Regions from separate parts of the Pseudophaeobacter sp. genome, predicted to be linked through region 3. Evidence: riboswitches for the same ligand, from Rfam matches in the RefSeq annotation. Region 3 holds a riboswitch; each other region holds the start of a gene.
The links. Region 3 has a riboswitch for cobalamin ahead of ACN0VH_RS06790 (ABC transporter substrate-binding protein). Riboswitches for the same ligand answer to the same signal wherever they lie in the genome.

Region 1 (5,881 bases), on a different contig from region 3:
AAAAGCGCGGCGGCTGAGACAGGTCAATTTCATATTCCAGACCAAAGATCACATCAAAATTATGCCCGGCCCGGTCGAGGTTGACCAGGTCCACATTGCGCGCCCCCTGAGCGACCTGATTGAACAACCCGGCCGACATCTCCAACCAATCGCGCAGCTGATCACCGCTGACCTGCACCACCCAGATGGCATTGTGAAACACCTGCAAATCCGCGACGTTGCGCATACACAGATCCCCGGCAGCAATATCGGTATAGCTTTCCGGCCCCGAACGACCGCCAAATTTACCCGGCGCCACCGCTGACAACAGCGGAAATTCGCCCGCCGGAGTGCCCTGCAACATCGGCCGCACCGCCGCCATCTGGGCGCAGGACAACAGCGCCAGCCCGTGGTCCTTGGCAAAGAAGGTAAAATACGAATGCAAGGCTTCGGCACTATGGCCAACCGGCTCTTTCATGCGGGCCTGTGTCTGGGTATGGGCCTCCGCCAGGGTCGCGACAAACTCTGCGTCCTCGGGCACCTTCGGCGTCAGCTTGCCCCAGGCATCGCGGCGCGAAATCGGTTTGGCGCAGGCGCTCCAGGTCTTGATCTTCCACCCATCCCGCCCATGGGTCAGCTGCAGATCAATCTGCCCCAGATGCGAGCCATGCGCGCCCGGCATCACCACCGGCTTGGCAAAGGCCTGCGCCGGGTCCGGCAGGACCAGATGGGTATGTCCACCAATTACCGCATCAATGCCTGCGGTGGCCACAATGGGGCGCAGGGCGTTTTCCATCTGCGGCACCGCATCCGCCCCCCCCACCCCGGTATGGGCCAGGGCAACGACCAGATCACAGCCCTGCGCGCGCAGCTCGGCCGCGCTTACGGTGGCAGCCTGGACCATATCCTGCACCCGGACCTGCCCCTGCAACAAATGCGCGTCCCAGATCATCGTCTGGGGCGGCAGCACCGACAATACGCCCACCCGCACCGGTGGCGCATCCGGCAGGGCCGCAAACCGGCGCTCCAGTATGCATGTTTTGACAAAGGGCAGGTCTTGGCCCGGCACAACCGGGTGCATATTGGAGCAGACCACCGCACAGGGGGCATCGCGCAAGATGGCCTTCAAGACAGGCAGGCCAAAGTTGAAATCATGGTTGCCCAGACCAAGCACATCGTAATCCAGCGCTGCAAACGCCGCCATCAAAGGATGGGGCCCAGTGGTTACATCCCCCGAGCTGCCATCCGGCGCCGGCATCGCTGCCTCACCCAACGGAGAGCCCTGCAGGGCATCACCGTTGTCCAGCAGCAATGCGACCCCGCCGCAGGCCTCTGCTTCGCGGCGCGCCTCGCCAATCAGGCTGGAAATCCGGGACAGGCCAACACCCGGATCGGGGCGATCAGCAAAATAGTCATGGCTCAGCAGGTTGCAGTGCAGATCGGTTGTCGCAAGGATGCGCAATAGGCCAGAGCCTTCCTCTGCCCCTTCATCCAAGAGGTCAGAACCTACAGATGTAGATGCCGTAAACGCTGTCATACCGCTGAATTCGCAGCTGTCACTGCCCGCTCCAATCCGTGCTTTATCCGCCCCCCGCTGAGGGGTCTCACCTTTGAATCAGCGTTTCGCAGGTTTGCAAAGGCACCAAATGCCCCATCTTAGATAAAATGTCGCCAAGTTGCAGGTCAGCTAGCCGCCAAACACCCAAAGTCAAGACAGACCGGAACGGGCAAGAACCGCCCAAAACGCGGAACCTGCGCGAATTTTCTGTCAGATCGGCTGGCCTTTCGCGCCGCAAGGGGGCATCACAATGCACAACAGGCCAGCACAGGGGGCAAGGAATGAAACGTGCAGAACAGGTAACCTTTGGGGGTGGCGGCGGGTTAGATCGCAAGGCACAGCTGCGCGAAGACCCCACCGCGTTGGCCCTGGCCTGGGGCGCTGCAACCACGCAGGTTCTGTTAACCTGGCGCGGCAAGGTTCTGAGCCAGCGTTCGGATCCGGCGCGCGGCCCGGACGGCCTGGCCTGGGTTGACACAGACCACCCTGTGGCTGCGGCCTACCAAGACAGCGCCCTTTATTTGGGGGCGGATCCCAGCGGCGCTGATCTATTTGCCTGCGATCTGGGCAACTGGCATCCTGATGCACTGGACGAAATGGCACTGGCCAGTTTTGCCGATCTCAGCGAGCAGCAGCATCCCGACCTGCCAACCGGCCATGTCTTTGCCGAGCTGCGCCGGATCATGGCCCGGCTCACCCCGCTGGAGGCCGAACTGGCCGCCACCGCCAAGGCGCTGCTGTCCTGGCATCAATCGCACCCGTTCTGCGCCCGCTGCGGCAGCAAAACCCAGATCACCCAGAGCGGCTGGCAACGCCAATGCCCGGACTGCAAGGCGCTACATTTCCCCCGTACCGACCCGGTTGTCATCATGTTGATCACCCAGGGCGAAGAGGTGTTGATGGGCCGTTCTCCGGGCTGGCCTGCCGGGATGTATTCACTGCTGGCCGGATTTGTTGAACCCGGCGAAACGCTAGAGGCTGCCGTGCGGCGCGAAGTCCTGGAGGAGACCGGCGTCACCGTGGCCGAGGTTGGCTATCTGTCCAGCCAGCCCTGGCCCTTTCCCATGTCCCTGATGTTTGGCTGCCAGGGGCGCGCCACCAGCCGCGACATCACCATTGACCCCAAAGAGATCGAAGATGCGCTCTGGGTCAGCCGCCAAGAGATGATGACGGTCTTCGCTGGCGACCACCCAAAGATGCATGCCGCGAGAAAAGGTTCAATTGCGCATTTTCTTCTGGAAAACTGGCTTGCAGACACCTTGGATTAAGAAGATGATTCTACCATCAAAATTCGACAAGACACCCTGAGGGCTGGCCAAGCGCCAGAAGGCATAGCATGGAATTATCAAGCAATGAGGACGTCGATGCGCCCCTCTCTGACGTCTTTGACGCACTTTCTGATTTTGGCAATTTCGAACGCTCGGCGATCCGGCGTGGCATCGAAGTCCAGCGGCTGAGCAACGACAGCACGCCGCAGGTTGGCCTGGCCTGGGATCTGCGGGCAGATTTTCGCGGCAAGCCACGCGAAGTCCACCTGGAACTTGCCACCTATGAGCCAGCAACACTGATTGGCCTGAACGGCGACAGCAACAGCCTGACAGGTCAGGGCCAGATCGAACTTATGGCGCTGTCACCAAAGCGCACCCGCATTTCGGTCAAGGTGAAGCTAAAGGCCAAGACCCTGTCAGGGCGACTGCTGCTGCAATCCCTGAAACTGGCCCGCGCCAAGGTCAACCGCCGTTTTCGCCACCGGGTGGCGGAATTTGCCAGCCTTACCGAAGACCGGCTGAACCATACCGCCTAGGTCCAATTACGTCAGCTCTGCCATCCTGTCAGCGCCGCCAATTCCTGCCCCGCTGCAAATGGCGATTGACGACTCATCCCTGACGGCGTTAGCGGTGAAGGGATGGTTCTCGAGGCGCATGATTTTGTGTCCGGGATGAAAAGGGAACGTGGTGCGGCATGGGTTTTATACCTTTGCCAATTCCACGACTGCCCCCGCAACTGTAGGCGGTGAGCGCTTCGGATAAACCACTGGCACGGGGCACGCCCCAGCCGGGAAGGACCGAACCCGCAACGACCCGCAAGTCAGGAGACCTGCCATCGCATGGAAACTCGAAACTGGACGGGGAGTCCGGGCGGGTGTCAGCGTTGGCTAGGCGATCATCGCCTAGGGAAAATGCTGACCCTCTCGCGCCTTCCTGCCCCGCGCGGAGGGCGCATTATGACAGCGACATCAACCAAAGCGGCCGTGCAACCGGCCCGCAGCAAAACACCCAGCGATATCGGCCAAGGCCATGCCGATCACACCAGCCAAAGCCTTTGCCTGCATACAGGGGGCCCCTGCCCGGCCCTGGCCCGTATGGTCACCGCCCTCACCGGGGCGCTGGACAAGGCCCGCCCGGTAACCACACCTGAATTTGAGCTCAGCGGTGAAAGCAAGCTAGAGGGCTGCCCCCGGACCTGCGATGCACGTTTTGTCGCCAGCCATCACCGCATTCGCGTCTTTTGCGACGTGCCCCCTGCGGCAGAAATCTCGGCGCTGGACAGATTTGCCGATGCCTTTCTGGCCCCAGCCCAAGCGGACTTTCCCCTTGTCGCAAGCACATTGCCACACCGTCCCTGCGCCTTGGCGCAAGTGCTGACAAATCCTATGGTTCCCGAACCGGCCTAGGGGCCAGCGCCGGTCACCGCCCAATGCATCTGCGGCTCTGTCTCGACAGCACAGGGCCGCACCGCCCGCAACCGCTGCAACGCTTGATCCGGCGGCTCGCCCGCCTCAATCATCAGCCGCAGCACCACCATCCCCGACCGGCCGCAGCCACCCCGGCAATGTACCAGAACCCGCCCTCCGCCGCGCAGTGCCTGGCGTGCAAGGGTGCTGATCCCGGGCCACTGGTTCAGCATATCCGGCGTTGGTGGTGCATAGTCCGGCACCGGCAAATGCTGCCAGCGGCAACCCATGGCCTGAATATCCTGCCCCAGACTCGCGGCACCTGCGGCAAGATGTTCCACATCGGTGGTCATCGAAATCACCAACCCCGGCTGCCAGTCATGCAGATGCGCCATATCCCCCTGAAAATCACCTCCCGCCCCCGGCAAAGGACAGAGCGCAAGAATACCCTCACCCACGCTGAGCGCGTGCAGGGTCAGCGGCGTCACATCACGGCAACTGATTTCGTCATCCATGGCCGGGCCTCCTGTCGGGCGGGCAGCTGCACAAGCAGATCACAACGATCTGAACCAAAAGACTGGCCTGCGTCCCGGCATTGGTCAACAGCGGTGGACGAAGCCCCTCTGCCCGCGTACCTTGCCCCACGCGCGATCCCGCCCATCCGAATCCGGCAAGAGACCTATGAACGATAGCACAAGCGACAGCAGCCAATCCCAGTATCAAGTCTTGGCGCGCAAATACCGCCCCGAGACATTTGCCGATCTGGTCGGCCAGGATGCCATGGTCAGAACGCTGAAAAATGCGTTTGAAACCAACCGGATCGCCCAAGCCTTTATTATGACGGGTATTCGCGGCACCGGCAAAACAACCACCGCGCGCATCATTGCCAAGGGCATGAACTGCATCGGTCCCGATGGCTCCGGCCAACCCACCACAGAGCCCTGTGGCCAGTGTGAACACTGCACCGCCATCATGGAAGGCCGCCATGTCGATGTGATGGAAATGGATGCCGCAAGCCGTACCGGGGTTGGCGATATTCGCGAAATCATTGATTCGGTCCAATACCGCGCCGCCTCAGCCCGTTATAAGATCTATATCATTGATGAGGTCCACATGCTGTCCACCAGCGCCTTCAACGCGCTGCTGAAGACGCTGGAAGAACCGCCAGCACATGTGAAATTCATCTTTGCCACCACCGAAATCCGCAAGGTGCCGGTGACGGTCCTGTCGCGCTGTCAGCGCTTTGACCTGCGCCGGATCGAACCCGAAGTGATGATTACGCTGATGCGCAAGATCGCATCAGCCGAAGGTGCCGAGATCAGCGAAGACGCTCTGGCCCTGATCACCCGCGCAGCCGAAGGGTCGGCCCGAGACGCGACCTCATTGCTGGATCAGGCCATTTCCCACGGGGCTGGCGAAACCACCGCCGATCAGGTGCGCGCCATGCTGGGGCTAGCCGATCGCGGTCGGGTGCTGGATCTGATGGATATGATCCTGCGCGGCGATGCTGCGGCGGCACTGACCGAGCTGAGCGCGCAATATGCCGAGGGTGCCGATCCCCTGGCAGTGCTGCGCGATCTGGCCGAAATCACCCATTGGGTATCGGTGGTGAAGATCACCCCCGATGCCGCCGAAGATCCCACCGTCAGCCCGGATGAACGCACCCGCGG
Region 2 (5,881 bases), on a different contig from region 3:
GGGCGGATATCGCCATAGCCCTCAAGCATGGTCGGGAAGTTTTCTCGGGTCATAGGTTCGCTCACACGCTTCAGGCAGTTTCTGCGCAGCCCGCCCCAAAGGCGCTGCCGGGGCGTTGCGACAGACGCTCGCCATTGAATTTGATCGGGTTCGACAGGAGCCGCATATCGGGACGCATCTCGTGGGGGACTTCCGAGATCATGCCAACCTCTGCAACAAACGGATTTTCCAGTGCGTCGCGTACACTGAGAACCGGGGCGACGGGCAGCAGGCCGCAGAATGTTTCCAGCCAATGCTCAGCCGGGGCTTTGGCGAACTCGGCGTCCAAGACTTCGGTCAGCGCATCGCGGTTCGCTGAGCGCGCGTGTTGATTGACAAAGCGCGGGTCAGTCTTCAGGTCATTCCGTCCCAACTTGTCCACCATCAGTTCCCAGAACCGCTCGGTCATGCACATCACATAGATCCAACCATCCTGCGCCGTGAACGTCTGAACGGGCGAGACCGACATATGCGATCCGCGCGCCACGCGGCTGCTCTCCAATCCCTCGTTGAGATACCACGTCCCGGCATAGCCTAGCTGATGCAGTGCCACGTCGAACAGGCTGACGTCGACATCGCATCCCTCTCCGGTCTGCCCAGCCTTCCGCAGCGCCGCCAGCAGCCCCAGAACGCCAACCGTTCCAGTCATGAAGTCTATAATCGAGACGCCAAAGCGCGTGGGGTCGGCGGACGGATCACCGGTCAAGTGCATCAGCCCGGCTTCGGCCTGCATCAGGAAATCATAGCCCGGCCAGTTGGCACGGGAGTTGTTGCGCCCATAGGCCGAGATATGCAGGCAGACGATGTCCTTCTTCGCGGCCTTCAAGGACGCATAGTCGATGCCAAGTTTCTCTGGCTGATCGCCGCGCAGGTTGTTCATCACCGCATCGGCCGAGCGCACGATGGCCAGAAAGGCTTCGCGCCCTTCTTCGCTTTTCAGATCGAGTGCGATGCTGTTCTTGTTGGTGTTCCAGCCCTGAAACAACAGGCTGTCGTTGTCGCCCAGAAAATATGGACCCATCTTGCGTGCCGGATCGCCACCCGAGGCGGTGTTTTCCACCTTGAACACGGTCGCACCCATATCGGCCAGGTACATTGAACCGTAGGGGCCGGCGGCAAAGTGCTCGACAGTTACGATCTTCAGGCCTTTCAACGGTTTCATTCCGTATCTCCTCTTCGTGCCGATGCCACAGCTGTCATGTGATCGGACTTACTGTCGCGGCCGCGACAAACAGGTCGCAGGCCCGCACGACTTTGTGTGGAACAAGCTTTGATCAAATGCGTTAAGCCGATCAGGGCCAGATATGCCGGGTTTCGGTAACGATGACGCCGTAAAGGGATTTGGCGAAATTCGGAGCGTCCGCGAGCAGCTCTTGACCCTCCTTGCTGGCAAATGCGGCATCGTGGTCTTCGACGGAATCAAACCACAGCTCGGAGAAACCGTCCCAGCCAGCATTTGGGAAGCTTTCACGGTCGATCAGGTTCGTGGTGTAGCGGCGCAGGCCTGGCAGCTTCTTGCAAAGTTCCGCGTGCGTTCCGAGCCAGTGCTCATGAAATTGCTCCAGGGTCAGTTCATCGCGTTTGATCAGATAGCCGATCCGCTTCGCATAAGACATTGCGTCCTCCTCACGTGATTAGAGTTCTGTTCATGAGCGCATGGCGAGCGTCACAGACTCCGTATATTGAAGGGTAGACGAACCAAGCTTATTCATTCAATCTTGTAAATCTGACCTATTTTGCAGATTATCTAAATTAAGCCGTCGCGCTCGGACCACGGTGCATAGCCGGTCGTCAACTTGCCCTTGGAGGACACCAATGTCCGTCAATCTCAAACTCTTGCACACGTTCGCTCAGGTGGCCCAGTTGCGCAGTTTCACCCGCGCCGCTGAAGAACTTGGCCGCACACCATCGGCAATCAGCATGCAGATCGCCGAGCTTGAAGATCAGATCGGGCTAAAATTGCTCGAACGCACAACGCGCAGCGTAGCCCCGACACCGGATGGTGCGCTACTGCTTGAACGGGTCCAGAACTCGATCCGAAGTCTCGAAGACGGGATCGCAGAGGCGCGCGATGCAGCTGAACGTCGAATGGGGCGCGTCGTCTTCGGATGCGCTCCTACAGTGGCTGCAGGGACGCTCGCCCACGTAGTGACCGAGTTTCGCGTGCGTTTTCCGAAGGTGGCACTTCAGGTTCGAGAAGTCACATCAAACGATTTGCTGAACGCCGTCCGGGAACGCGAAATCGATTTTGGTATTACGCCTTTTGTGCAAGCCAAGTCGGACTTGGTGTTCAAGCGCCTGCTGCGCGAGCCGCTGGTGGCTCTGGCCTCACGCGATCATTTCGAGGATCTGCCGGAAACGCTGTCCCTCGATTTTCTGTCTCGTTTGCCACTTCTCGTCATGCAGGGAATGCCAGTTATCGTGCGGCAAGATGGGCGCGAGACGCCTGCGATGCTGACAGAATATCTGGAGCGGTCCGGGCGATCGCTGAACATTGCTTGCAGCGTGCGCCAAGCGACAACACTGGTCGACTTGGCAACATCCGGTTTGGGGGTAGGCCTCGTTCCAAACCTGGCAGTTGCATCTCAGATGCCGGAGCACGTTCGGGTCGTATCACTTTCGAAGCCGGAAGTCGTTCGAGACATCGGAATTGCCACACTCAAGGGAGAGGTTCTGAGCAAGCCAGCGCTTGCGCTGACCGGAATATTCAAGGCGCATCTGAGAGGCACAAGAACTGTACGATGCAATGATAAGATGTAAGGTTCCCGCAACGACAGTTGTCTCTTTGGTGCTGTGCTATGATAGTCCATGTTGTACGGGACGGCGCTGAGACGCTGACGCTTGCTTATTTCGAGGCAACTCCACCCTGAAACCGCCGTTGACCTGTCTTTGCGCGGGGCCGGATGGCTGAACAATTATCGTGTATGTATGGTGTGCGCTGCGGTTCCGTGCAGAATAAAACGGTCCGCAATGGAAGAGCTGACCGACCGTCTGTCTGACTCAATTTAGTAGCGACTTTAGGTGTGCAACTTGTGTGCAATCCAAGGTCAAGGACCGGAAAGCGCACGATTTCGGCCTCCTGCGCAAACGCAGCTAACTCACCCTTTGTCCGCTTAACTGCCGTTCCTTCACTCTGGGCTAAATGTCCGGTTCCTCAGTGCCGCGCGTAGGGCACGTCTTGCCAGAATGGTCATAGTGAACGGCATATGATGCGGATGCCTGATCGGCCACCTCGACTTATCCACGCAATTCCAACATCGATATATTGACAGCGGGAGCGCGCTTCCCCCAATATGCAGTTGCTTTGGTTCCTGCGAGGTGACTCGCAGGCTAAGAGGGAAGCCGGTGCGGTCACACGACCAATTCCGGCACTGCCCCCGCAACTGTAAGCGGCGAGTCTGGGTCTAATCCACTGGTGCAAGGTCGCGCCGGGAAGGCCGACCAGAGACGTTCGAGCCGCAAGTCAGGAGACCTGCCAGGGCATGAACGACGACCGCGGCGGAGGGCCCGGGTGCGTAGATGGGCCCTTTGGTCCTGTCTTCGTGTCCCCTCTGTCCAGAGGCAACCAACTGGCAAGGGACAAAAATATGAGCATCACCGTCTATTCCAAACCCGCCTGCGTGCAATGCACCGCGACCACCCGCGCCCTGACCGCACGTGGCATCGACTATAACGTGGTCGACCTGACCGAGGATGCGGCGGCGATGGAGATGGTGGCCGGGCTGGGTTACCGCCAGGCGCCAGTCGTCGTCGCGGGCGACGACCACTGGGCAGGCTTCCGCCCCGACATGATCAGCCGCCTGTCCTGAGGGCGGGGGCTTCGGGATGGGGGGGCTCGTCTATTTCTCCAGCGGTTCGGGCAACACCGCCCGTTTCGTCGAGCGCCTTGGCCTTCCCGCCACGCGTCTGCCCCTGCGGGGCGATGCCGCCTTGCCGGTGATGATCGGGCCCTTCGTGCTGATCTGCCCGACCTACGCGGACGGCGAAGGCCGGGGCGCGGTAGCGAAGCCGGTGATCCGGTTCCTGAATGTCGAGACCAACCGCAGCCATCTGCGCGGCGTGATCGCCAGCGGCAACCGGAATTTTGGAAACACTTTCGCGATGGCCGGACATGTCATCGCGCGGAAATGCAACGTGCCCGTGCTCTATCGTTTCGAGCTGGCCGGCACAGACACCGACATCGCCCGCGTCCGCGACGGGCTACAAACCTTTTGGGGATCCCGATGCTTGACGCCAGCCTGACCCAAGGCCTCGATTACCACGCGCTGAACGCGATGCTGAACCTCTATGACGAAGAGGGGAACATCCAGTTTGAAGCAGACCGGATGGCGGCGCGGCAGTATTTCCTGCAACACGTCAACCAGAACACGGTCTTCTTCCACTCGCTGGAGGAGAAGCTAGGCTATCTGGTGGACGAGGGTTATTACGAGGCGCAGGTGCTGGAGCAGTATTCAAAGGCCTTCCAGCGGAAGATCTGGGACGCAGCATTCGCAAAGAAGTTCCGCTTCCCCACCTTCCTCGGCGCCTTCAAATACTACACCTCCTACACGCTGAAGACCCGGGACGGGCAGCGCTTCCTTGAGCGCTACGAAGACCGCGTGGTGATGAATGCGCTGGCGCTGGCGCGCGGCGACGAGACACTCGCCATGCAGCTGATGGAGGAGGTCCTGTCGGGCCGGTTCCAGCCGGCCACGCCGACCTTTCTGAATGCGGGCAAGAAGGCGCGGGGCGAGTTCGTCTCGTGTTTCCTGCTGCGGTTGGAAGACAATATGGAGAGCATTGGGCGCGGTATCAACTCGGCCCTGCAACTGTCGAAACGTGGCGGCGGCGTGGCCTTGATGCTGACCAATATCCGCGAATACGGCGCGCCGATCAAAGGGATCGAGAACCAGTCCTCGGGCGTCATCCCGGTGATGAAACTGCTTGAGGACAGCTTTTCCTATGCCAACCAGCTGGGAGCGCGGCAGGGCGCGGGCGCGGTCTATCTGAACGCGCACCATCCCGACATCCTCAGCTTCCTCGACACCAAGCGCGAGAATGCGGACGAGAAGATCCGGATCAAGACCCTGAGCCTTGGGGTGGTGATACCGGACGTGACCTTCGAGCTGGCGAAACGGAACGAAGACATGTATCTCTTCTCGCCGCACGACGTGGAAAAGGTCTATGGCTGCGCCTTTTCGGAGATCTCGGTCACCGAGAAATATGCCGAGATGGTCGACAACCCCAAGATCCGCAAGAAGAAACTCAACGCGCGCGCCTTCTTCCAGACCCTGGCCGAAATCCAGTTCGAAAGCGGCTACCCCTACATCATGTTCGAGGACACGGTGAATTCGGCCAACCCGATCGCCGGTCGGATTTCGATGTCCAATCTCTGTTCTGAAATCCTGCAAGTGAACACCGCGTCCGAGTTCACGGATGACCTGTCTTACGCGCAGATGGGCACCGACATTTCCTGCAATCTCGGTTCCATGAACATCGCCCGCGCCATGGATGGCGGCGATCTGGCGGGCACCGTCGGCACCGCGATCCGGGCATTGAATGCGGTGTCGGAAATGTCCGCCATCGATAGTGTTCCCTCGATCCGCAAGGGCAATGACGAGGGCCATGCCATTGGTCTTGGCCAGATGAACCTGCATGGCTACCTCGCCCGCGAGCGGATCCATTACGGCTCGGCTGAGGGTATCGACTTCACAAATATCTACTTCTGCACCGTGTTGTTTCACGCCCTCAGTGCATCCAACGCGTTGGCGCAGGAGAAGGGCACACGGTTCAAGGGCTTTGAGGACTCGACCTATGCCGATGGCAGCTTCTTTGCCAAATACGTCGACCGGGACTGGCTGCC
Region 3 (5,881 bases):
GGTGAACGTGGTTGGCGGCTGCTGCGGCACCACGCCCGACCATATCGCGGCCATTGCCGAGGCGGTGGCGCCTTTTGCGCCGCGCCGCTTGCCAAGCGAGGTCGCAGCATGAGCCGGTATTTGCGCCTTTCCGGGCTGGAACCATTTGTTCTGACGCCCGATATCCCCTTCGTCAACGTGGGCGAGCGCACCAATGTCACCGGCTCTGCCCGTTTTCGCAAGCTGATCACCAACCATGACTATGCCGCCGCATTGGACGTGGCACGCGATCAGGTGGAAAACGGCGCGCAGATCATCGACATCAACATGGATGAGGGGCTGATCGACAGCAAGCAGGCGATGGTGGACTTTCTGAACCTCGTCGCGTCCGAGCCCGATATCGCCCGCGTGCCGGTGATGATCGACAGCTCTAAATGGGAGGTGATCGAGGCGGGGCTGCAATGCGTACAGGGCAAATCCATCGTCAATTCCATTTCTATGAAAGAGGGCGAAGACCAGTTCCGCCATCAGGCGCAGCTCTGCCTTGCCTATGGCGCGGCAGTTGTGGTCATGGCCTTTGACGAAGAGGGGCAGGCCGATACCTGTGCCCGCAAGACCGAGATTTGCGCGCGTGCCTATCGCATCCTCGTGGATGAGGTCGGCTTTCCGCCCGAAGACATTATCTTTGATCCCAACGTATTCGCGGTGGCGACGGGGATTGAAGAGCATGACAACTACGGCGTCGATTTCATCGAGGCGACCCGCTGGATCCGGGCAAACCTTCCGCATGCCCATGTTTCGGGTGGGGTGTCGAACCTGTCATTCAGTTTTCGCGGGAACGAACCGGTGCGGGAAGCGATGCATGCCGTGTTTCTCTATCACGCCATTCAGGCGGGGATGGATATGGGCATCGTCAACGCCGGGCAATTGGCGGTCTATGACCAGATCGATCCGGAACTGCGCGAGGCCTGCGAGGATGTGGTTTTGAACCGCCGTCCAAAAGCCGGGGGCAGCGCAACCGAGCGGATGCTGGACATTGCCGAGCGGTTTCGCGGCGGCCTGCGCGAGGAAAAGACCCGCGATCTGGCTTGGCGTGACTGGAGCGTGGAAAAGCGCATGGAGCATGCGCTGGTCAACGGCATCACTGAATTCATCGAGGCCGATACCGAAGAGGCGCGCCAATCCGCCGAACGCCCACTTCACGTGATCGAAGGCCCGCTAATGGCGGGGATGAATGTGGTGGGCGATCTTTTTGGCGCCGGTAAGATGTTCCTGCCGCAGGTGGTGAAATCGGCGCGTGTGATGAAACAGGCGGTGGCGATCCTGTTGCCCTACATGGAAGAAGAAAAGCGCCTGTCAGGCGGCGAAGGGCGCGAAAGTGCCGGCAAGGTTCTGATGGCAACCGTAAAGGGCGATGTGCATGACATCGGCAAGAATATCGTCGGCGTGGTTCTGGCCTGCAACAATTACGAGATCATCGATCTGGGCGTGATGGTACCGCCGCAGAAAATTCTTGAAACTGCACGTGCGGAAAACGTTGATGTGATCGGCCTGTCGGGTCTGATCACCCCCAGCCTTGATGAAATGACCCATCTGGCCGCCGAGATGGAGCGCGAGGGCTTCGATATCCCGCTGCTGATTGGTGGCGCGACCACCTCCAAGGTGCATACCGCCGTCAAGATTGCGCCGCGCTACACAGGCAGCCAGGCGATCTATGTACTGGATGCCAGCCGCGCGGTGGGGGTGGTCAGCCAATTGCTGAGCGATGATCGCAAATCGGCCTATGTCAATGGGATCAAAGCTGAATATATCGAAGTGACCGAGCGCCACGAACGCGCCGAGCGCGCCAAGAAACGGGTGCCGCTGCCCGAGGCGCGGGCCAATGCGATGACAATTGACTGGCAGGGCTACAGTGTTGCCCGCCCCGAATGTCTGGGCACGCGGGTGATCGATGATTGGGATCTGGCGGAAATCGCCGAGTATATCGACTGGACGCCATTCTTTCGCACATGGGAGCTGAAGGGGGTTTACCCCAAGATACTGCAGGACGACAAACAGGGCGCAGCCGCCCGTGCGTTGTTCGCGGATGCGCAGGCGATGCTGAAACGGATCATTGACGAACGCTGGTTTGGCCCGCGCGCTGTTGTCGGTTTCTGGCCCGCAAATGCTGAAGGCGATGACATCCACCTGTTCAAGGATGGCGGTCGGCAGGTGCCGCTTGCCACGCTACACACCTTGCGCCAGCAACATGCCAAGCGGCCGGGGCGGCCCAACGTGGCGCTGGCCGATTTTGTCGCGCCCAAGGGCGTTGACGATTATATCGGCGGCTTTGTTGTTACCGCCGGCCCAGAGGAAAAGGCGATTGCCGAGCGGTTCGACAAGGCAAATGACAACTACTCCTCGATCCTGGTCAAGGCGCTGGCCGACCGCTACGCCGAGGCAATGGCCGAGATGTTGCACCAGCGTGTGCGCCGCGAGCTCTGGCCTTATGCCCCCGATGAAACCTTTGCCCCTGCTGACCTGGTGGGCGAACCCTATCGCGGCATTCGCCCTGCCCCCGGCTATCCTGCCCAGCCCGACCATACCGAAAAGCGTACGCTTTTCAGCCTGCTGGACGCCGAAGCCGCCACCGGGGTGGAGCTGACCGAAAGCATGGCGATGTGGCCCGGATCATCGGTGTCTGGCCTCTATATCGCCCACCCCGACAGCTATTACTTTGGCGTCGCCAAGGTTGAGCGGGATCAGGTGCAGGATTATGCGACCCGCAAGGGCATGACGCTGGAAGAGGCCGAACGCTGGTTGGCCCCGGTGCTGAACTACACCCCAACCGGCATTTCGGTGGTCGCAGCGGAATAGGGGGGCAGTGCCGGGTTGCGCATTTTACAGCCGTAGCACGGCGGGCAAAGGCGGCAGGGTTCCGCAACAGAATAGTCGTTGCAACAGGGGAAATTGCTTACTAGAACACAACCTGTCGGTTTCCATGAGGAATCAAAAGGGAATCCGCCACCGGCTTGCCGGTGAACCGGAACTGCCCCCGCAACTGTAGGCGATGAGCGTGCAGCGATCATGCCACTGTGGCCACCGTGCCATGGGAAGGCCGCTGCTGTGATGACTCGCAAGTCAGGAGACCTGCCGACGCTGAATGCAACGCGGCCCGGGCGGGGAGTCCGGGGAGGTGTCGAATGAGATTAATCCTGCGGTGCCCAAAGGCACCTGCCATCGCCAGTACCTATGCGTCGCCCCTTTCGGGTGCCGTATTCGTCAGCCACGGGTTCGCTATTCCCTCTTTGTTTCTGGTCGCATCATCCCCTGGAGACAATCAATGTATTCCCGATTTCTGACGGCGGCTCTGCTGGGCGTGGCCAGTTTTGTGCCGATGGCGCAGGCCCAGACGACCTATCCTTTGACGATTGAAAATTGCGGTGTCGAGGTCACCTTCGATGCAGCCCCCAAGACTGCGGTTACGGTCGGTCAGGCCGGAACCGAGCTTTTGTATTCGCTTGGACTTGGCGACAAGGTCGCGGGAACATCGGTCTGGTTTACCGAGGTGTTGCCTGAATTTTCTGAATTGAATGCGGGTGTCGAACGGCTGGCGGACAATGATCCCAGCTTCGAATCCGTGGTCGACAAGCGCCCGGATATCGTTGCGGTGCAATATGAATGGCATATCGGCCCGCAGGGCATCGTTGCCACCCGCGAACAATTCTCGGATCTTGGCATCCCGACCTTTGTTCTGCCCGCCGATTGCTGGGCCAAGGACAACAGCACCGGATCGGACGGAACCCGCTCTGCCATGTTTGAGATGGCCAGCATTTATGCAGGCGTCACCCAGCTTGCGCAGATCTTCGATGTGTCTGACAAAGGCGACGCCTTGCTGGCGGATCTGAAGGCCCGCGAAGCTGCGGCCATTGCAAAGGCGGCTGAGTTGGATCTGCAAGATGCCTCGGCTGTTTTCTGGTTCTCGTCGGCCGAGATGGACATTGACCCCTACGTTGCCGGGCGCAAGGGGCCTCCGGGTTATATGATGGACAAGCTCGGGCTGCGTAATGTCGTGGAAAGCGACGAGGAATGGCCGGTTGTCGGCTGGGAAACCATCGCCCGCGCGAATCCGTCAGTCATCGTGGTGGCCAAGATGGACAGGCGCCGCTTTGCGGCGGATGATGTCGAGAAAAAGCTGGAATTTCTTAGAACAGACCCGGTGACCAGCCAGATGGATGCTGTAAAGAATGACCGCATCGTGATCCTGAATGCGCATTCTATGGATCCATCAATCCGCAATATCACGGCGCTTGAAACGCTGGCCGAGGCCCTGCCGAAGTTCGATCTGCAATGACGGATGCGGCTGCTCCAGGCGTTTTTCGGCGCTCGTTTGGGCTGTGGATTGCACAGGGGCCAGCCGTATTGATCCTGGCAATCCTGGCTGGGGTTGTCATTGGTGAAACGCCGCTGCCGCTTTCGACGGTGGCGGCGGTCTTTGCAAACCGTCTTTGGGATGCGGGTTTGATCCTTGATCCGATCGACGCTGGCATAATCTGGAGCTACCGGCTGCCGCGCACCCTGGTCGCTGCGGGCTGTGGCGCGGGTCTTGCCCTATCGGGCGTTGTTCTACAGGCTTTGGTGCGCAATGCCTTGGCGGATCCCTATCTTTTGGGCGTCTCTGCGGGGGCCGGAGCGGGCGCCGTGGCCGTGACGATCCTTGGCGTCGGTGGCGGGTTGCTCGGGATTTCGGGCGGGGCCTTTATCGGTGCGACCCTGTCATTTGTCGTGGTGGCGGCGCTGGCGCGGGCCGCGGGTGGCGGCTCGGCGCAGCTTGTGCTTGCGGGCATCGCCGGTTCGCAGCTTTTCAACGCGTTGACCTCCTTTCTTATCGCCAAGTCGGCGAATGCGGAACAGGCGCGCGGCATCATGTTCTGGCTGCTGGGCAATCTGTCCGGCGTACGATGGCCGGATGTCATGCTGGCGGCGCCCGTCGCGATGATCGGCTTTCTGATCTGCCTGTGGTTTGCACGCGCGATGGATGCGTTTTCCTTCGGTGTTTCTTCAGCGGCATCGCTTGGCGTGCCGGTTCGCCGGGTTCAGATTGTGCTGATCGGTGTGGTGACGCTGATGACTGCGACCATGGTCAGCCTGGTTGGATCCATCGGATTCGTCGGCCTTGTCATCCCGCATGCCATGCGGTTTGTCGTCGGTCCGAGACACGCGCGGCTGGTGCCCGCCTCGGCGCTTGCGGGGGCTGTCTTTCTGATTGCGGCGGATATCGCCTCGCGGATGCTGATCCCCGGTCAGGTTGTCCCGATCGGCGTGGTCACAGCGCTGGTCGGCGCGCCGGGCTTTGCGCTGATTCTTGTACACAGCCGGAGGCGGCTGTGAGACTGGCAGCAAAATCCCTCGGCTGGGCGGCGGGATCGCGGCGCATTGTTCAAGAGGTCTCGCTTGAGATTGCCCCGGGCGAGACATTCGGCCTGATCGGCCCAAACGGCTCTGGCAAGTCTACGCTCTTACGTCTTTTGGCGGGGCTTCTGGCGCGGCCATTTGGTGTTGTTTTGCTGGACGGCGATCCCCTGACCAGCCTTGGCAGGCGCGACATTGCCCAGCAGATTGCAGTTGTGGAACAGATTGCCGAAACCTCCGAGGCGCTTTCGGTGCGCGATGTGGTCGAGCTTGGCCGCACGCCCTGGCTCTCGGCGCTGGCGCCTTTTAGTGCGCAGGATCGGGTCATCGTTGCAGAATCTCTGGCGGCCGTGGACATGGCCGATATGGCGGGGCACAGCTGGGCAACGCTTTCGGGCGGTGAGCGCCAGCGCGTCCAGATCGCGCGGGCATTGGCGCAGCGGCCGCGTCTCTTGATGCTGGACGAGCCGACCAACCACCTGGATATCCACCACCAGCTGTCGCTGTTGCG
Region 4 (5,881 bases), on a different contig from region 3:
CCTGATCGCCGCCTGCCCGGTCTGTCTCTATGCGGGATCGCTGGTGCCCGAGGCCCTGCTGCAGCACTGCCCCAAAGGGGCCAAGGTGATCAACACCGCCGCCCTGTCACTGGATGAGATCATCGCCCATATTCAGGCCGCCGATGCCGCCGGGCAGGATGTCGCGCGGCTGCATTCGGGCGATCTGTCGGTCTGGTCGGCCCTTGGCGAACAGCTGCGCCGCTTGCGCGCGCTGGACATCGCCTATGACATCACGCCCGGCGTGCCGGCCTTCGCCGCCGCCGCCGCCACCCTGGGTGCAGAACTTACCCTGCCCGGCGTGGCGCAATCGTTGGTGCTGACGCGCACATCCGGCAAGGCATCGGCCATGCCCGAAGGCGAAACGCTGGAAAACTTTGCCCGCACCGGTGCGACCCTGGCCATTCACCTCTCGGTGCATGTGCTGGAGGATGTGATCGCCCGGCTCACCCCCAGTTATGGCGCCGAGTGCCCGGTTGCCGTGGTCTGGCGCGCCAGCTGGCCCGACCAAAAGGTGGTCAAGGCGACGCTTGGCACCCTGGAAGAGGCGACGGGTGGGATGCGTGGACGCACCGCGCTGATCCTGGTCGGACCGGCGCTTGGCAACGAAGGCTTTGACGAAAGCTGCCTTTACGCGCAGGATTACGACCGCCGCTACCGGCCACAAAGCGCCGACAGCCAATGGGCCAACTGGAGCGAAGGTGATGACTGATTTCCCCAAAGGTTTGATGATCTCCGCCCCGGCCTCTGGCACCGGCAAGACCACGGTGATGCTGGGCCTGCTGCGGGCCCTGGCCGAAGACGGCCTGGCGGTTCAGCCCTTCAAAAGCGGCCCCGACTACATCGACCCGGCCTTTCACTTTGCCGCCGCCAAACGCCCCAGTTTTAACCTGGATACCTGGGCGATGGACGCGCCGCTGCTGGATGCGGTTGCCGGACAGGCAACAGGGGCTGAAATCTGCATCGGCGAAGGCTCGATGGGGCTGTTTGACGGGGTTGCCACCCGTGGGCAGACCGGCTTTGGCTCTTCTGCCGAAACCGCCAAGCGTATGGGCTGGCCGGTGGTGCTGGTGATTGACGTGGGCGGCCAGGCGCAGTCCGCTGCCGCCACCGCTTTGGGGTTTAAATCCTACGACCCCGAGGTGCCCTTTGCGGGCGTAATCCTGAACCGGGTTGCCAGCCCCCGCCACGAACGCCTGACCCGGCTGGGGATGGAGCGCGCAGGCGTCAAGGTTCTGGGCGCGCTGCCCCGGCGCGGCGATCTCGCCTTGCCCGAACGCCACCTGGGCCTGATTCAGGCGGTGGAACATCCCGATCTGGAAGCCGCCATCGCAGGCTATGCCACTTTCCTGCGCGAACATGTGGATCTTGAGGCGCTCAAATCGGCAGCCATGGGCGCGGCCGCCCCAGCCCCCAACAGGCTGCCAAAGCCCCCGGCGCAGCGCATCGCGCTGGCACGGGATGCGGCCTTTTCCTTTACCTATCCGCATCTTTTGACCGGCTGGCGCGCCGCTGGCGCTGAAATCCTGCCGTTTTCCCCCCTCGCGGATGAGGCCCCGGCCCAAGACGCCGATCTGGTCTGGTTGCCCGGCGGTTACCCGGAACTGCACGGCGGCACCCTGGCCGCCGCCGAGACCTTCCGTGCGGGCCTGCGCAAGCACGCCGAGACCAAGCCAGTGCATGGCGAATGTGGGGGCTACATGGCCCTTGGCAACGCGCTGATCGACAAGGAAGGCAATCGCCATCAGATGGCCGGTCTGCTGGGGCTGGTCACCTCCTATGAAAAACGCAAATTCCATTTGGGCTATCGCCGCGCCGAGCTGCAGGCGCCGATGCCGGGCTTTGCAACAGGTGCAGCCCTGCGCGGGCATGAGTTCCACTATTCCACCATTCTGGATGAACCCGACGCCCCACTGGCCCATGTCATGGACGCCGATGGCAATCCGGTGCCGGAGACCGGCTCCATCAAGGGCCATGTCACCGGCACCTTTTTCCATCTGATCACCGGAGAAGGCGCATGAGCGGCTTTGTCAGCTTTGTCTCTTCCGGGCCGGGCGATCCCGACCTGTTGACGGTGAAGGCGGTCAAGAGACTGGAAGCTGCCGATGCGGTGCTGTTTGATGATCTGTCTGCCGGGCCGATCCTTACCCATGCCCGCGCCGAGGCCGATCTGGTGGGTGTTGGCAAACGCGCCGGACGCCCCTCGCCCAAACAGGACCACGTAAGCCAGCTCTTGGTGGACTACGCCCTAAGCGGACAGAATGTGGTGCGGCTGAAATCCGGCGACAGTGGCGTTTTTGGTCGCCTGGAAGAAGAAATCACTGCGCTACGGGCCGCCGGTATCGCGTTTGAGATCGTGCCTGGTGTAACGGCCGCTTCGGCGGCGGCGGCGGCGGCCAATATCCCGCTGACCCGGCGGCTGACGGCGCGCCGTATGCAGTTCATCACCGGTCACGACGTCACCGGTGGCCTGCCAGATAGCCTCAACATGGCGGCACTGGCCGACCCTGATGCCACCACGGTTGTCTATATGGGCAAACGCACCTTTGCCGCCCTGGCGGAAAAGCTGGTCGAAGCCGGTTTGCCACCTGAAACCCATGCGCTGGTGGCATTGGGGGTATCCACACCCGAACAGGAACTCAGCTGCCATACGGTGGGTGAATTGCCACAGGTTCTGCGTGCGATGGAAACCACTGCGCCGGTTCTCATACTCTACGGCCCGCTGGCCGATACCGATCTGACCCCGAGAGGCTGAGCCGGTGCCGCAGCCGACCCTGACCCTCTGCCGGAGTTGCCGGAGCGCCGATCTGGCCCTGCCCCTTCGCCTGACAGAGGCCTTGAAACAGGCCGGGATCGCGGCGCGGGTGCAGGAGGTGGACTGCATGTCCGGCTGCACACGCCCGCAGACCCTTGCGGTACGGCAAAGCGGCAAGACGGCCTATCTCTTTGGCGAGATCACCGCAGCGGACCTGCCAGATATCGTCGTCTTTTTGCGGCTCTTTGACGAAAGCGCAGATGGCACCCTGGCAGATGCCCGCCCTCTGGGAGCGCTGCGGATGAAGGCCATCGCGCGAATCCCGGCGGATCTGGACTAGATCCTGCAACAGGGGCAAAATCACCCTGCCCGCCGAAAAGTCGCATCTTTGCCCATGCAGGACGGTTTCCAACTTGACCGGGCGGTGTGACAAAGGGCACAACAAATGAACATGGTGTCCAACGGTGCAAAGCATCAGGGCTGAAACGGGAATGAGGAATGGCGGACCAAATCGCGGCGCCACACCCTCAACCGCCCCCGCGACTGTGAGCAGAGAGCGGTTTTTCATATCCACTGGGGCCAATCTGGCCACCGGGAAGGGGAAAAACCGCTGTGACCTGCGAGTCAGGAGACCGGCCATGTATTGGAATGCAACTTTTGTCGTCGGGTGTGACGACGTGGAGAATAATGATGACAACAAAGACACTGAACAAATCCGCTGCAGGCGTTGGTTTTGCACCCGCTCTGTTTGCCGTGATCCTCGGCCTGGGTATTGTCACCCTGACCGGTCACGTACAGGCCTCTGCCCTGCATGACGCGGCCCATGACGTCCGTCACGCAACCGGCTTCCCCTGCCACTAAGCAGATGATGAACCGTATCTTGACCAGCGCGTTGTTCGCTGGTGCTGCAGCAGGGTTGATAACCGCTCTGCTGCAGCTTCTTTTTGTGCAGCCTGTTCTTTTGCATGCCGAGCTTTATGAAAGCGGCGAGCTGGTGCATTTTGGCGGTGCCGCAGTTTCGGCGCATCCGGAGCTGCCCGGCTTTGACGTCATGCGCGACGGGTTGAGCATCATTTTCACCATGTTGACCTACACCGGCTATGCGCTGGTCATGGTTGCCCTGATGTCACTTGCCGAGAGCAAGGGCCATGTTGTCACCGCACGGGCGGGCATTCTCTGGGGGCTGGCAGGTTTTGTCACCTTCCATCTGGCGCCAGCTTTGACCCTGGCACCAGAAGTGCCCGGCGTCGCCGCTGCCGATGTTTTTGACCGCCAGATCTGGTGGACAGCAACCGTGGCTGCTGCTGGCATTGCCATGTGGCTCATCGCCTTTGGCGGCAATCTGGTCTCTTATGCCATTGCCGTGGCGCTGTTGCTGCTGCCGCATCTGATTGGTGCCCCGGAGCCAGACAGCTTTACCGGTCCGGTTCCAACCGAGATCGGCGCGCTGTTTGCCGCACGCGCCCTTGGCGTTGGCATGGCCGCCTGGGTTCTGCTTGGCACCTTCGCCGGTTATTTCTGGCAGTCGGAAGCGCCTCGTACCGCCGCAGCGTAATCGCAACAAGACCTCCGCCGACGCATCGCCACCGGCGGAGGTTTCTGTTTCAAAGGATCAAGAATGTCCCGTTCCCTCGCACTCTTTGCCATTGGGCTTACCTTTGGCTGTGGCATCGGTTTTGTTGTCGCTGCCGGCAATGGCATCACCTTCACCGGTCACGACCACGGCGACCCGGCGCAGCACGGCGGCGCAGAGCACCAGATGGAAAGCCTCGGCCACGCGCATAGCCAGCCGCTGATGATCACAGCGGGCAGTAGCGCGCCGAAAATCGCAGTCAAAGTCCACAAGGACCCGATGTCTGGCTGGAACCTGCAGGTCACGACAGAGAATTTCCTCTTCTCGCCCGAGCACGTCTCTACCGCGGATCGTCCCGGCGAAGGCCATGCCCATGTCTATATCAACGGCAGCAAGCTGACGCGGCTCTATGGCAACTGGCTGCATCTGGGCGATCTGCCCAAGGGCAAGGTCGAAATCACGGTGGCGCTGAACGCCAATAGCCACAGCCCGCTGATGATCGAGACAGATCCGATTGCTGACAGCGTGATCATTGAAAACCCCTGACCCCTTGGTGCCCCGGTTGCAGCCCTGGTCTGCCGCCTGACCTGACGCGAAGTCGATACAAAGCGGCCCGATCCCGCGATGCCGCCGGATCCGGGCTTGATTATGCTGAAACACGGCGCCATAGCGGGCCGTGTTTCTTTTTGGCAGGAGCCCGACAGATGAACAATGACAGTACGGCGGCCATGATCGAGCTTTCGCTCATTGGCATTGGCACCGGCAACCCGCAGCATCTGACCCTGCAAGCAGTCGCCGCGCTCAATGCCTGCGATCTGATCCTGATCCCGCATAAGGGCGCGGGCAAAGACGACCTCGCCGGGCTGCGCCAGCAGATCTGCGCCCAGGTGATCCAGCCCCCCGGCCCGCGCATTGTTGAATTTTCCCTGCCGGTGCGCGACCCCGCGATCCAGGACTACACCGCCCGCGTGGATCACTGGCACGATGCCATTGCCGAGGTCTGGATCAAAACCATCCGCGACCACTGCCCCGGTGGCAAGGTCAGGGTTGGCTTTCTGGTCTGGGGGGATCCGTCGCTATATGACAGCACCATGCGCATCGCCGAGCGCCTGAAGGCCACGCAGGATATCACGCTAAAGGTCATTCCCGGCGTGACCTCGATCCAGGCGCTGACCGCCGCACATGCCATCCCCCTGAACGAGATTGGCGCACCCTTTACGGTGACCACCGGGCGACAGCTGCGCGAAAACGGCTGGCCTGACAGTGCCGATACCCTGGTGATCATGCTGGATGGCGACTGCTCATTCCAGAAGATCGACCCCACTGGCGTTGACATCTGGTGGTCAGCCTATGCTGGCATGGAAAACCAGATCAGCATCTCTGGCAGGTTGCGCGAGGTGGCAGACCAGATCTGCGAAACCCGCGCCAGGGCAAGGGCTGACCACGGCTGGATCATGGATATCTACCTGCTACGCCGCACGCCCTCCGCCGCTTAAAACGCCGGGTTCAAGGCTGCGCCAGGCGCCGCCCTGCCA

Region 1: another riboswitch for cobalamin. It lies ahead of ACN0VH_RS09690 (hypothetical protein); the one in region 3 lies ahead of ACN0VH_RS06790 (ABC transporter substrate-binding protein).
Region 2: another riboswitch for cobalamin. It lies ahead of nrdH (glutaredoxin-like protein NrdH); the one in region 3 lies ahead of ACN0VH_RS06790 (ABC transporter substrate-binding protein).
Region 4: another riboswitch for cobalamin. It lies ahead of ACN0VH_RS06385 (CbtB domain-containing protein); the one in region 3 lies ahead of ACN0VH_RS06790 (ABC transporter substrate-binding protein).

Annotation. Positions count from the first base shown of each region.
Region 1 is NZ_JBLWXG010000003.1:231,971-237,851, forward strand. Features, by position in the region: gene ACN0VH_RS09675 (5'-nucleotidase C-terminal domain-containing protein) at 1-1,516, opposite strand, end outside; gene nudC (NAD(+) diphosphatase) at 1,819-2,805, shown strand; gene ACN0VH_RS09685 (SRPBCC family protein) at 2,874-3,341, shown strand; cobalamin riboswitch at 3,428-3,656, shown strand; gene ACN0VH_RS09690 (hypothetical protein) at 3,762-4,211, shown strand; gene ACN0VH_RS09695 (protein-tyrosine phosphatase family protein) at 4,208-4,726, opposite strand; gene ACN0VH_RS09700 (DNA polymerase III subunit gamma/tau) at 4,893-5,881, shown strand, end outside.
Region 2 is NZ_JBLWXG010000022.1:3,487-9,367, forward strand. Features, by position in the region: gene citF (citrate lyase subunit alpha) at 1-53, opposite strand, end outside; gene ACN0VH_RS20660 (CaiB/BaiF CoA transferase family protein) at 71-1,201, opposite strand; gene ACN0VH_RS20665 (EthD family reductase) at 1,332-1,655, opposite strand; gene ACN0VH_RS20670 (LysR family transcriptional regulator) at 1,855-2,799, shown strand; cobalamin riboswitch at 3,328-3,533, shown strand; gene nrdH (glutaredoxin-like protein NrdH) at 3,627-3,848, shown strand; gene nrdI (class Ib ribonucleoside-diphosphate reductase assembly flavoprotein NrdI) at 3,865-4,281, shown strand; gene nrdE (class 1b ribonucleoside-diphosphate reductase subunit alpha) at 4,263-5,881, shown strand, end outside.
Region 3 is NZ_JBLWXG010000002.1:72,662-78,542, reverse strand. Features, by position in the region: gene ACN0VH_RS06800 (homocysteine S-methyltransferase family protein) at 1-112, shown strand, start outside; gene metH (methionine synthase) at 109-2,835, shown strand; cobalamin riboswitch at 2,935-3,130, shown strand; gene ACN0VH_RS06790 (ABC transporter substrate-binding protein) at 3,302-4,312, shown strand; gene ACN0VH_RS06785 (FecCD family ABC transporter permease) at 4,309-5,349, shown strand; gene ACN0VH_RS06780 (ABC transporter ATP-binding protein) at 5,346-5,881, shown strand, end outside.
Region 4 is NZ_JBLWXG010000001.1:1,336,700-1,342,580, forward strand. Features, by position in the region: gene cobM (precorrin-4 C(11)-methyltransferase) at 1-730, shown strand, start outside; gene ACN0VH_RS06370 (cobyrinic acid a,c-diamide synthase CobB) at 723-2,039, shown strand; gene cobA (uroporphyrinogen-III C-methyltransferase) at 2,036-2,773, shown strand; gene ACN0VH_RS06380 (DUF1636 family protein) at 2,778-3,113, shown strand; cobalamin riboswitch at 3,209-3,428, shown strand; gene ACN0VH_RS06385 (CbtB domain-containing protein) at 3,464-3,634, shown strand; gene ACN0VH_RS06390 (CbtA family protein) at 3,639-4,328, shown strand; gene ACN0VH_RS06395 (hypothetical protein) at 4,392-4,892, shown strand; gene cobF (precorrin-6A synthase (deacetylating)) at 5,075-5,842, shown strand; gene ACN0VH_RS06405 (DMT family transporter) at 5,853-5,881, opposite strand, start outside.